3 regions of the Peribacillus sp. NPDC101480 genome follow, and region 1 is predicted to be linked to each of the others. Evidence: riboswitches for the same ligand, from Rfam matches in the RefSeq annotation. Region 1 holds a riboswitch; each other region holds the start of a gene.
The links. A riboswitch is a leader RNA that binds a small molecule or an ion and turns the genes downstream of it on or off. The one in region 1 is predicted to bind lysine.
Positions count from the first base shown of each region.

Region 2: linked by a shared signal. The riboswitch ahead of ACQKMF_RS03585 (aspartate kinase) and the one ahead of ACQKMF_RS13315 (amino acid permease) in region 1 are both predicted to bind lysine.
Region 3: linked by a shared signal. The riboswitch ahead of dapA (4-hydroxy-tetrahydrodipicolinate synthase) and the one ahead of ACQKMF_RS13315 (amino acid permease) in region 1 are both predicted to bind lysine.

Region 1 covers NZ_JBNNSB010000003.1:425,793-429,083, reverse strand. The annotation lists gene ACQKMF_RS13320 (LacI family DNA-binding transcriptional regulator) at 123-1,085, shown strand; lysine riboswitch at 1,340-1,525, shown strand; gene ACQKMF_RS13315 (amino acid permease) at 1,622-3,073, shown strand; gene ACQKMF_RS13310 (glycoside hydrolase family 13 protein) at 3,122-3,291, opposite strand, start outside.
Region 2 covers NZ_JBNNSB010000001.1:707,924-711,214, forward strand. The annotation lists gene uvrC (excinuclease ABC subunit UvrC) at 1-1,488, shown strand, start outside; lysine riboswitch at 1,550-1,726, shown strand; gene ACQKMF_RS03585 (aspartate kinase) at 1,817-3,049, shown strand; gene ACQKMF_RS03590 (YslB family protein) at 3,113-3,291, opposite strand, start outside.
Region 3 covers NZ_JBNNSB010000005.1:277,449-280,739, reverse strand. The annotation lists gene ACQKMF_RS18420 (Lrp/AsnC family transcriptional regulator) at 1-490, shown strand, start outside; gene dapA (4-hydroxy-tetrahydrodipicolinate synthase) at 932-1,828, opposite strand; lysine riboswitch at 1,961-2,139, opposite strand; gene ACQKMF_RS18410 (metallophosphoesterase) at 2,846-3,291, shown strand, end outside.

The sequences.
Region 1 (3,291 bases):
GGATGAAACCAATACCAGAACAAGACCTTATTTGAAGAAATCTTCAGCAGTCCCACACTGTTCCCTTGCCCTGAAATGGGTTTCATACTGTACAATAAAAAAAAAGAAAAAACGGTGATACCATGACAAATATTAAAGAAATAGCTCAATGTGCTGGTGTATCTGTCTCAACAGTGTCTCGTGTATTGAATGATCATCCATATGTAAGCCCCGATAAAAGAAAGAGCGTCTTAGAAGCGATCAATCGTTTGAATTATACGAGAAACATCAACGCCATTCATCTTTCAAAAGGCAAGACCAATCTTATCGGCATCATCATCCCCTTCAACAATCACCCATATTACGGGGCAATCGTTAACGGAATCACTAAACAGGCAAATGCAATCGGCTGTCATATCGTCATCTTTCAAACAAATTATGATAGAGAGAAAGAAATCCAGGCTTTTAATATGCTGCAAATGAAGCAGCTCGATGGCATTATCGTTTGTTCAAGGATTTCAGAAATGAAAATCCTCTTGGAATATCAAAAATACGGACCGATTATTTTATGTGAAGATACAGCTCAGGCTGAATTCTCATCCATCAGCATTGATCATTATGCAGCTTTCTCCTGTGCCCTTGAGTACGTGATCGCTAAAGGATATAAGAAAATCGGATACAGCCTCGGCCGTAAAAAAAGCAGAAATAGTTCCCACCGCACAAAAGCCTTTAACGATATCATGAGTAAACATCAACTGATAAACAATAAAGAATGGCTGTTTGAAGGCAGTTATCACATCAAAGACGGTGAACAATTGTTTCAGGAATGGAATTCGATGATGGATAAACCTGAAGCCATCATCATCACGAATGATGACACGGCGGCAGGGTTCATTCTTACCGCTAAGAAATCGGGTATAAGGGTACCGGAAGATGTGGCCATTCTCGGCTTCAATAATGATAGCCTTGGCGAAATGCTCGACATCACGACCATTTCCTTACCGCTGGAATGGATTGGGAAAATGGCAGTGGACCTATTTGAGAATCCTGGAGAGGTCAAACATGTAAAACTGGACTACGCCCTAATAAAAAGGAAAACCGTTTAGTTATCAGGATGCTTTATTTTAGTATATCGTCACTTGAATTCTTCCTTACTGCCATCATTCAACTAGGAAAAAATAACCACATAAAATAATCATTGCGATATCCCAGAAGTTATTTTATAATTTTGATATAGTAAAGTTTACTCAATTACTAGCAATCTATTAACGATTGCATGAATTTCATGAGTACAATCGTCCGGCGTCACCTATTAAACTGACGCAAACGATTTTAGAAAATTGAATACTTCCTCATTTACCGATGAGTTAGAGGCTGCAGCTTATAAAAGTAAAACGGACGAGATTCTGGAAAATTAAAGACTCCGTTTGAAAGGATAAGTTGCCGAAGTTAGGGTATATTCCATGTATATTCTTGCTGGCGGTGTAACCGAACAGGAACACCACTGTCACGTTTTTTCAAAAAAGCGTGGGGAGCTATCTTCGGAAGGATAAACGGGTTTATTATAAACAGCCGTCGATCTTTTTCGACTGCTGTTTTTTTATTTTTCGTTCCCTTCCAATAAAAAGGAGTGTAACATCAATTGTCAAATTCTCAATCACCATCAAGCCCTACTGAACTGAAAAGGAGCCTGAAAGCGCGTCATTTAATGATGATTTCATTAGGTGGAACGATTGGAACAGGTTTATTTTTAGCTAGTGGCGGGGCCATTCATTCAGCCGGACCTGGCGGTGCCTTGGTGGCATACGCAATCATCGGCATCATGGTTTATTACTTAATGACAAGTCTTGCAGAAATGGCAGCGTTCATGCCAGTGGCCGGTTCGTTCCGTGTCTATGCATCCAAATTCGTCGATCCGTCTTTCGGTTTTGCGATTGGTTGGAACTACTGGTATAACTGGGCAATCACCATTGCTGCCGAATTGGCAGCCGTTGTCTTAATTATGAAGTTCTGGTTCCCGGATAGCCCTTCAATTATCTGGAGTGCCATTGCGTTAATCATTATGTTTCTTATCAATTACATGTCAGTTAAAGGTTTCGGGGAAACAGAATTCTGGTTTGCCATGATCAAGGTCGTGACAGTCGTCATATTCTTGATCACGGGTGTTCTGATCATTCTCGGAATCATGGGTGGCAAAGACCCAATCGGTTTTTCCAATTTCACAATGGGCGAAGGTCCCTTTAACGGAGGATTCTTCACGATTCTAGGCGTATTCATGGCTGCCGGCTTTTCATTCCAAGGTACGGAATTGCTTGGAGTGACTGCAGGTGAAAGTGAGGATCCAGAAAAAAATATCCCAAAAGCGATCAGATCCGTTTTCTGGCGTATCATCTTATTCTATATCTTAGCCATTTTTGTAATTGGCATGATCATTCCGTTTACCGATTCACGTTTATTGAGTGAAGATGTTGCCGTAAGTCCATTTACGCTTGTATTTGAAAGGGCCGGCCTTGCATTTGCTGCATCCATCATGAACGCGATCATTTTATCATCCGTACTCTCAGCCGGTAACTCTGGCATGTACGCTTCAACCCGTATGCTATGGGACTTGGCACGTGATGGTAAAGCACCGAAATTCCTAGGCAAGTTAGATAAAAGAGGAGTACCCGTGAATGCCCTTATCGTGACTTCTTTAGTTGGCTGCGTTGCATTCTTAGCTTCGTTTTTCGGTGATGGCGTCGTTTATATCTGGTTATTGAACGCTTCAGGCATGGCGGGATTCGTCACCTGGGTAGGGATTGCGATTGCCCATTATCGGTTCCGCAAAGCCTACGCAGCTCAAGGCCTTGATATGAATGCTTTACCATTCCGGGCACAAGGCTTCCCATTCGGGCCTATATTCGCACTTGTCCTTTGTATTATCATTATTATCGGACAAGGCTATCAAGCTTTCAGCAGCGATGGGATCGACTGGAATTCAATGTTCGTTTCCTACATTGGCTTGATTCTATTTTTCGTCTTATGGTTCGGCTATAAAATTAAGCACAAAACGAAAATCATTCCCCTAGAGGAATGTGACCTTAAATCAAAATAATACGCAAAGGACCTGTTCTTCCTAATCGAAGAAGAACAGGTCCTTTTTTCATTTCAATTGATAAACACGGCATTCATATGGTTGCAGGGGTTTGCTGGAGATTCCTTCTTCCTCCTGATCATAATTGCCGATCAGCTTTGTGGCAGAATATGCATGCAGCTCTTCAGGCAAAGTATAGGAGGCCTGCTCTTCTTTAAAGTTGCATAGCACCAACAGCT
Region 2 (3,291 bases), on a different contig from region 1:
GATAAGACGTATCCCTTCATAAAGCTGACTGCGGAACGCCACCCACGTCTAATCATTACGCGAAAAGTCAAAAAAGACAAAGGTAAATATTTCGGTCCTTATCCGAATGCATTTGCAGCTAACGAAACGAAAAAATTGCTCGACCGCATCTATCCCCTTAGAAAATGCAATACTTTACCTGATCGCGTTTGTCTCTACTATCACCTTGGCCAGTGCCTGGCCCCATGTGTATATGATGTAGAGGAACAGGAATATAAAAAAATGGTGGATGATATCAACAGGTTCTTGAACGGCGGGCATACTGAAATAAAAAAAGAACTGACTGAAAAAATGCTGGAGGCATCGGAAGATCTCGATTTCGAGAGGGCCAAGGAGTTCCGTGACAAAATTGCCCATATCGATATTACGATGGAGAAGCAGAAAATGATGACGACAGATTTCATCGACAGGGATGTATTTGGTTTTGCCTATGATAAAGGCTGGATGTGCGTTCAGGTATTTTTTGTCCGGCAGGGTAAATTAATAGAAAGGGATGTTTCACTTTTTCCGGTCTACGATGAACCCGAACAGGAACTTCTTACATTCCTCGGTCAGTTTTACGAGATTACGAACCACTTTAAACCAAAGGAAATCTTGCTGCCTGAATCAGTGGATGCCGAAATGGCCGAAGGGCTGCTTGGTGTCAAAACGATTCACCCGAAACGGGGAGCGAAAAAAGACATGCTTAAATTGGCGAATAAAAATGCCTCCATCGCGCTTCAGGAAAAATTCTCTTTGATTGAAAGGGATGAAGAAAGAACGATCAATGCGGTGGAAAACCTCGGGAAGCAACTGGGTATCTACACCCCGCATCGAATTGAAGCTTTCGATAACTCCAACATCCAGGGAAGTGACCCAGTTTCCGCTTTAGTCGTGTTCATTGATGGAAAGCCGGAAAAAAGGGAGTACCGCAAATATAAGATCAAGACGGTCCAAGGGCCTGATGATTATGAATCGATGCGTGAAGTGGTCAGAAGAAGGTATTCACGGGTATTGAAAGAAGGGCTGCCGCTTCCGGACTTGATCATCATTGATGGCGGAAAGGGACATGTTGAAGCCGTACGGGATATTCTGGAAAATGAATTGGGCCTTGATATTCCACTTTCAGGCCTCATTAAGGATGAAAAGCATAGGACCTCGCAATTGATGATCGGAAATCCGCTTGAAATCGTACCTCTTGATTCACGGAGCCAGGAATTTTACCTATTGCAAAGAATTCAGGATGAAGTGCATCGGTTCGCGATTACATTCCATCGTCAGCTACGCGGGAAAAATGCAGTTCACTCCCAGCTTGATGATATTCCAGGAGTCGGGGAAAAGCGAAGGAAGCAATTATTAAGGCATTTTGGATCATTGAAGAAAATCAAAGAGGCAACCGCCGAGGAAATCATGGAAGCTGGCATGCCAAAAGGGGTAGCAGAGGGAATCGTTAGAAAATTACAAGAATAATCTTGCTACCGATAAATCTCTATGCTATGATTAAAAAGAATTTTTAACTAGACAACTTAAAAGTGCTGATAGAGGTGCGGAATTCAAGAGTAAAAACCTGGAGAAGTATGAGCTTCCATGAAAGGTTTTGAAAGGGGATGACGCCGAAGGAAGACAAGACTCATACCTTGTTTTCCTGGTCCGACATTTAATAAATGGCGGATTGTCAGGGTTTATACCCTGGAGAGCTATCTCACTGTGTTTACAGTATTTAGATATGTGATCACAGCAATGAGATATTTCTCATTGCTTTTTTTATTGCCTAAAAAGGTAGAGAGGGTGCATGAGGATGGCATTAATCGTTCAAAAATTTGGCGGAACATCCGTCGGAAGCGTAGAAAAAATCAAAAATGTTGCCAATCGGGTAATCGAGGAAGCGCAGAATGGAAATGAGGTAGTCGTCGTTGTTTCAGCCATGGGGAAAACCACGGATCAATTGGTTTCCATGGCCCGGGATATTTCCGGAACCCCGAGCAAGAGGGAAATGGATATGCTATTGACTACGGGGGAACAGGTAACGATTTCCCTGTTAACGATGGCATTGATTGAAGAAGGACATGAAGCCATTTCGTATACTGGCTGGCAGGCTGGCATGCAAACGGAATCCGTTCATGGGAATGCCCGGATTTTAAACATCGATGCCACGAGGATCCAAGCTCAGCTTCAGGAGAAGAAAATAGTGGTCGTGGCTGGTTTCCAGGGGAACGATGCAAATGGGGAAATCACTACCTTAGGGCGAGGCGGTTCCGATACGACAGCGGTTGCCATCGCTGCAGCGCTGAATGCGGATAGATGCGATATTTATACGGATGTAACGGGTGTTTTCACAACGGACCCTCGCTACATAAAAGGCGCACGAAAACTCCAATCGATTTCTTATGATGAAATGCTGGAACTTGCCAACTTGGGGGCGGGCGTCCTTCATCCAAGGGCTGTCGAATATGCAAAAAATTATCAAATACCGCTTGAAGTCCGTTCAAGCATGGAGAGAGAATCAGGAACGATCATTGAGGAGGAAGCAACTATGGAAGAAAACTTAATTGTACGCGGGATTGCTTTTGAAGACAGTATTACGAGGGTCACAATATATGGTTTGCCCCAATCACTTGGTGCATTATCCACAATCTTCACAACACTTGCGAAAAACCGGATTAATGTGGACATCATCATTCAAAGCATGACTGCCGAGGATACGACCAATCTATCTTTTTCCACAAAAAGTGAAGATACGGAAGCGGCCTTGATCGTGCTGGAAAATAATAAAGAACAATTGGGATTCGACCGAGTCGAAACGGAGAGCGGATTGGCAAAAGTGTCCATCGTCGGTTCTGGTATGGTATCCAATCCGGGAGTGGCTGCCGAGATGTTTGAAGTGATGGCCAATACAGGCATCCAGGTGAAAATGGTCAGCACATCGGAAATTAAAGTTTCGACTGTCGTCAATGAAAAGGAAATGGTGAAGGCGGTCGAATCTCTTCATGAAGCATTTAAACTAGGTCAGCATGCAAATGTGCTAGCTTAAGTGTCAGGAGTCCAATAAAAAACAGACTTCCGGTAAAAAGGGTAAGTCTGTTTTAAGGGCTCATTAGATTGGATCTCTGGGATCCCATTGGATGGTGAATATCACTTTTTTTGCGCGGCGTTTAATTTCTTCCGTTGATTCGCTGAGGAATTTTTTTTGCAGTGTAAACTGCTCGGCAAGGAAACCGGCTTCAAGTTGGAAGTGACAATCAGGGTGTAAATCCAGGCGGCGGCTGATTATTT
Region 3 (3,291 bases), on a different contig from region 1:
GGAATCTATCGTAAGCAAGGTTCTAGATAATGTTGATATTCAAATTTTAGATTTACTGCAAAAGGATGCACAGTTAAGTAATACTGAGCTCGCAAAGCGTGTCAAGTTATCTCCCCCAGCTATACATTCAAGGATAAAACGTTTGGAAAATGAAGGGTTTATTAATGGACAAGTAGCAATTTTAAACCAGGAGAAGCTAGGTTTTGATTTATTATGTTTCATTTTTATTAGTACAAATATACATCAAGCTGAAGAACTGGAAGTTTTGGAAAAGGCATTAGCTTCTATGTCAGAAGTATTAGAGTGTCATTGTTTAACTGGTGAGTATGATTATCTTCTAAAAGTGGCTAATAAAGATCGGAAGGAATTAGAAATATTTATTAGAAAGTTAAATAAACTAGGCATAACAAAAATTCAAACTAGCCTAGCTCTTAGAGAAATTAAATATTCAACTGTTTTACCTATATGGGAAGAAAAGTCCCGTTCGTAAAAGTACACTTTATCGAACGTGTTTTATAGAACAAGAGAGAGAGAAAAGGTAGAAGAAGAAATAAAAAAATGAAGTCCTTTATAGATTGGATCGCAAGGAACGAGTCATTTAAGATTATTCTTATCACTTCAAGAGAATTGAGCAGGTACACTATGTCTTTCAATAATTACATCTCAACATCACTAGAAATACAAGCTTATGATCGATCCCGATAAAATCATTGCGTTAGAAATTTGAAATTTATAATTCCAACTGTATGCCATATATTTTTTCTTGAAAATGGATTGCTCAACCAGTTTAAGCACTGAGCCGTGGATCGATTAAAAAGCAGTGCACTCTTTATGAGCTGCACTGCTTTTTAAAATTTTATCCCGTTTATTATGGTCTTTAATTAGAAAAACGGTATTAAAGTATGCTGAATGAATCATTATCTTTATTTATTTATTTATTTAACAAAACAGCTTCTTCGTTTCTAGGTTGTAGAGCCATTTGTAGTGCTCTTTTTTCTTCATCGTTTATAGGGACCAATGGTAACCGGACACCTCCAACATTTAACCCCCGCATATTTAATGCTGATTTTACTGGTGCGGGGCTTGGTGCAGCAAATAATGCTTTCATGATTGGAAGAAGGTTACGATGTGTAGCGGCAGCACCATGGACATCACCATTTTTAAAGCTATTTATCATTTCTTGCATTTCATTACCAATTATGTGTGAAGAAACCGAAACAATTCCTGTTCCACCGATGGCTAAAACCGGTAATGTTAACCCATCATCGCCGCTGTACAATGTAAAATCACCAGTTGTTTTGCTTATGATTTGTGCCATGGCATCTAAGTCACCACTTGCCTCTTTTACTGCCACAATATTGTTGATTCTTGAGAGGTTAACAATCGTCTCTACTGACATGTTTACAACACTTCGTCCTGGAATATTATAGAGCATTACCGGTAAAGATGTTGATTGGGCAATAGCCTTAAAGTGCTGAAATAATCCTTCTTGAGACGGCTTGTTATAGTATGGGGTAACGAGCATTATTCCGTCGACTCCCGCTGCCTCAGCTTGCCTTGTTAAGTTGATGGAAGCTTTCGTGTTATTTGAGCCAGTTCCAGCTATGACAGGAACTCTTCCATCAACAACTTCAACAACAATTTTGAATAAATCCAGTTTCTCTTCTGTTGTTAATGTAGGGGACTCTCCAGTTGTACCAGCTATTACTAATCCATCAGAGCCATTAGCAATTAAATAGTTTACTAAAGTTCTCGTAGCATTAAAATCAACCTCATCATTATGATTGAACGGGGTAACCATTGCGGTTAAAACTTGGCCAAAATTCATAACTTCACACCCTTTTGTATGATTTTTTAAAAATATTCAGAGGTGGTGGGCCATTCAGGAGTAAACGCAAAAAAGCAACAACGAGGATTCGCTGCTGCAGTAGAAACAATATTTATCAAAAAATGTTTCCGCGCATAAGATAGCCCTCCATATAGTTTCCTATATGACAGTCCTGTATTTATTCAATAGCAGAACCAGCTTCAAGAACATGAGATTCTTTCGGCTTCGGCAAATTCCCCTTTCCACAATAGTCATAGGATCTCATTCTCCTCAAAATGTGTACTAATGGTTTTTGCTCCTCTATCCTCACTTCAAAAGTATGAAGCAAGAAAATATTTAATTGACTGTAATATAACAAGGAATCCTTTCTATTGCAAGGCAATTTAGAAAATTTTTTTTAGAATACATGAATAATCAATGAAAATGGATACGGTATAGGGCTGGATTCATCTTTTTTAGATTATGTAATCTTAACATTAATAGTTTTATAGATATATTCTGTTTCATAGGTGATTGGGCTTTTAGAAGCACAACCTGTCGAATAAGGGTTTGTATTATCATAGGACAATGCTAATGCTTTATTCATCGGTGTCGGTGCAATCGCAAAAAACAGTCCAAAGACAAGAGTTATTACCATCACAATATTTAATAATTTTTTATAATAACCTCTCTCCTTTCCTTCTTCTAGACTTTACCATATCAAAATTGGTATTTCTATGTACTGTGGAACCATTTACCATTTTACGGGTAACTACGTAGTTGAGGGATAGGATTCCATTCCCATTAAGAAATGGAAAATCAATACCAAAAACGAGACAAAAGTGAATGGAACGAATACTGGCCTTAGTCCTTTTTGATTTATTAATATATAAATTACATTGGTCTTATATTTTATTAATAATGTAAAGTTACTATTTTAATTGGTAAACACCTTAAAAATTTATAAACAAGGAGGATAGTTGTTGATCTGTTTAAAAAATACATAATTAGCTAAACGATAAATAGGAGGTATTGATTTTGAAAGGGAAAAATAAATTTGCAGCAATGCTGACAGTTGTAACGGTAGGATTAACAACTTCTTTATCAAGTGTACAAGCATTCTCGGAATCTTCAAATTCAGATAATAAGCGTAAACCTGAGCTCGTTTTTCCAGTAATCAGTGATGTGCATATTGATGATGGAACAACAGCTGATATGAACAAGTTCAGAACAGCCATGGATCAATTAAATAAAGCTGCGCCTAGACAGGATGCTTTTGTTGTCGTTGGGGATTTAACGGACTATGGATACGCTTCTGAATATGATAAGTTCTTCTCCATTTATAATGAGAAGAAACAAGGTGGTGTCCAATCCATGTTTACAATGGGGAACCATGATTATTGGAATGGACTTTCCGTTGAAAAGGCACAAAATCGTTTTCTCGAGAAAACAGGAATGGATTCTCTTTACTATCATAAAAAAGT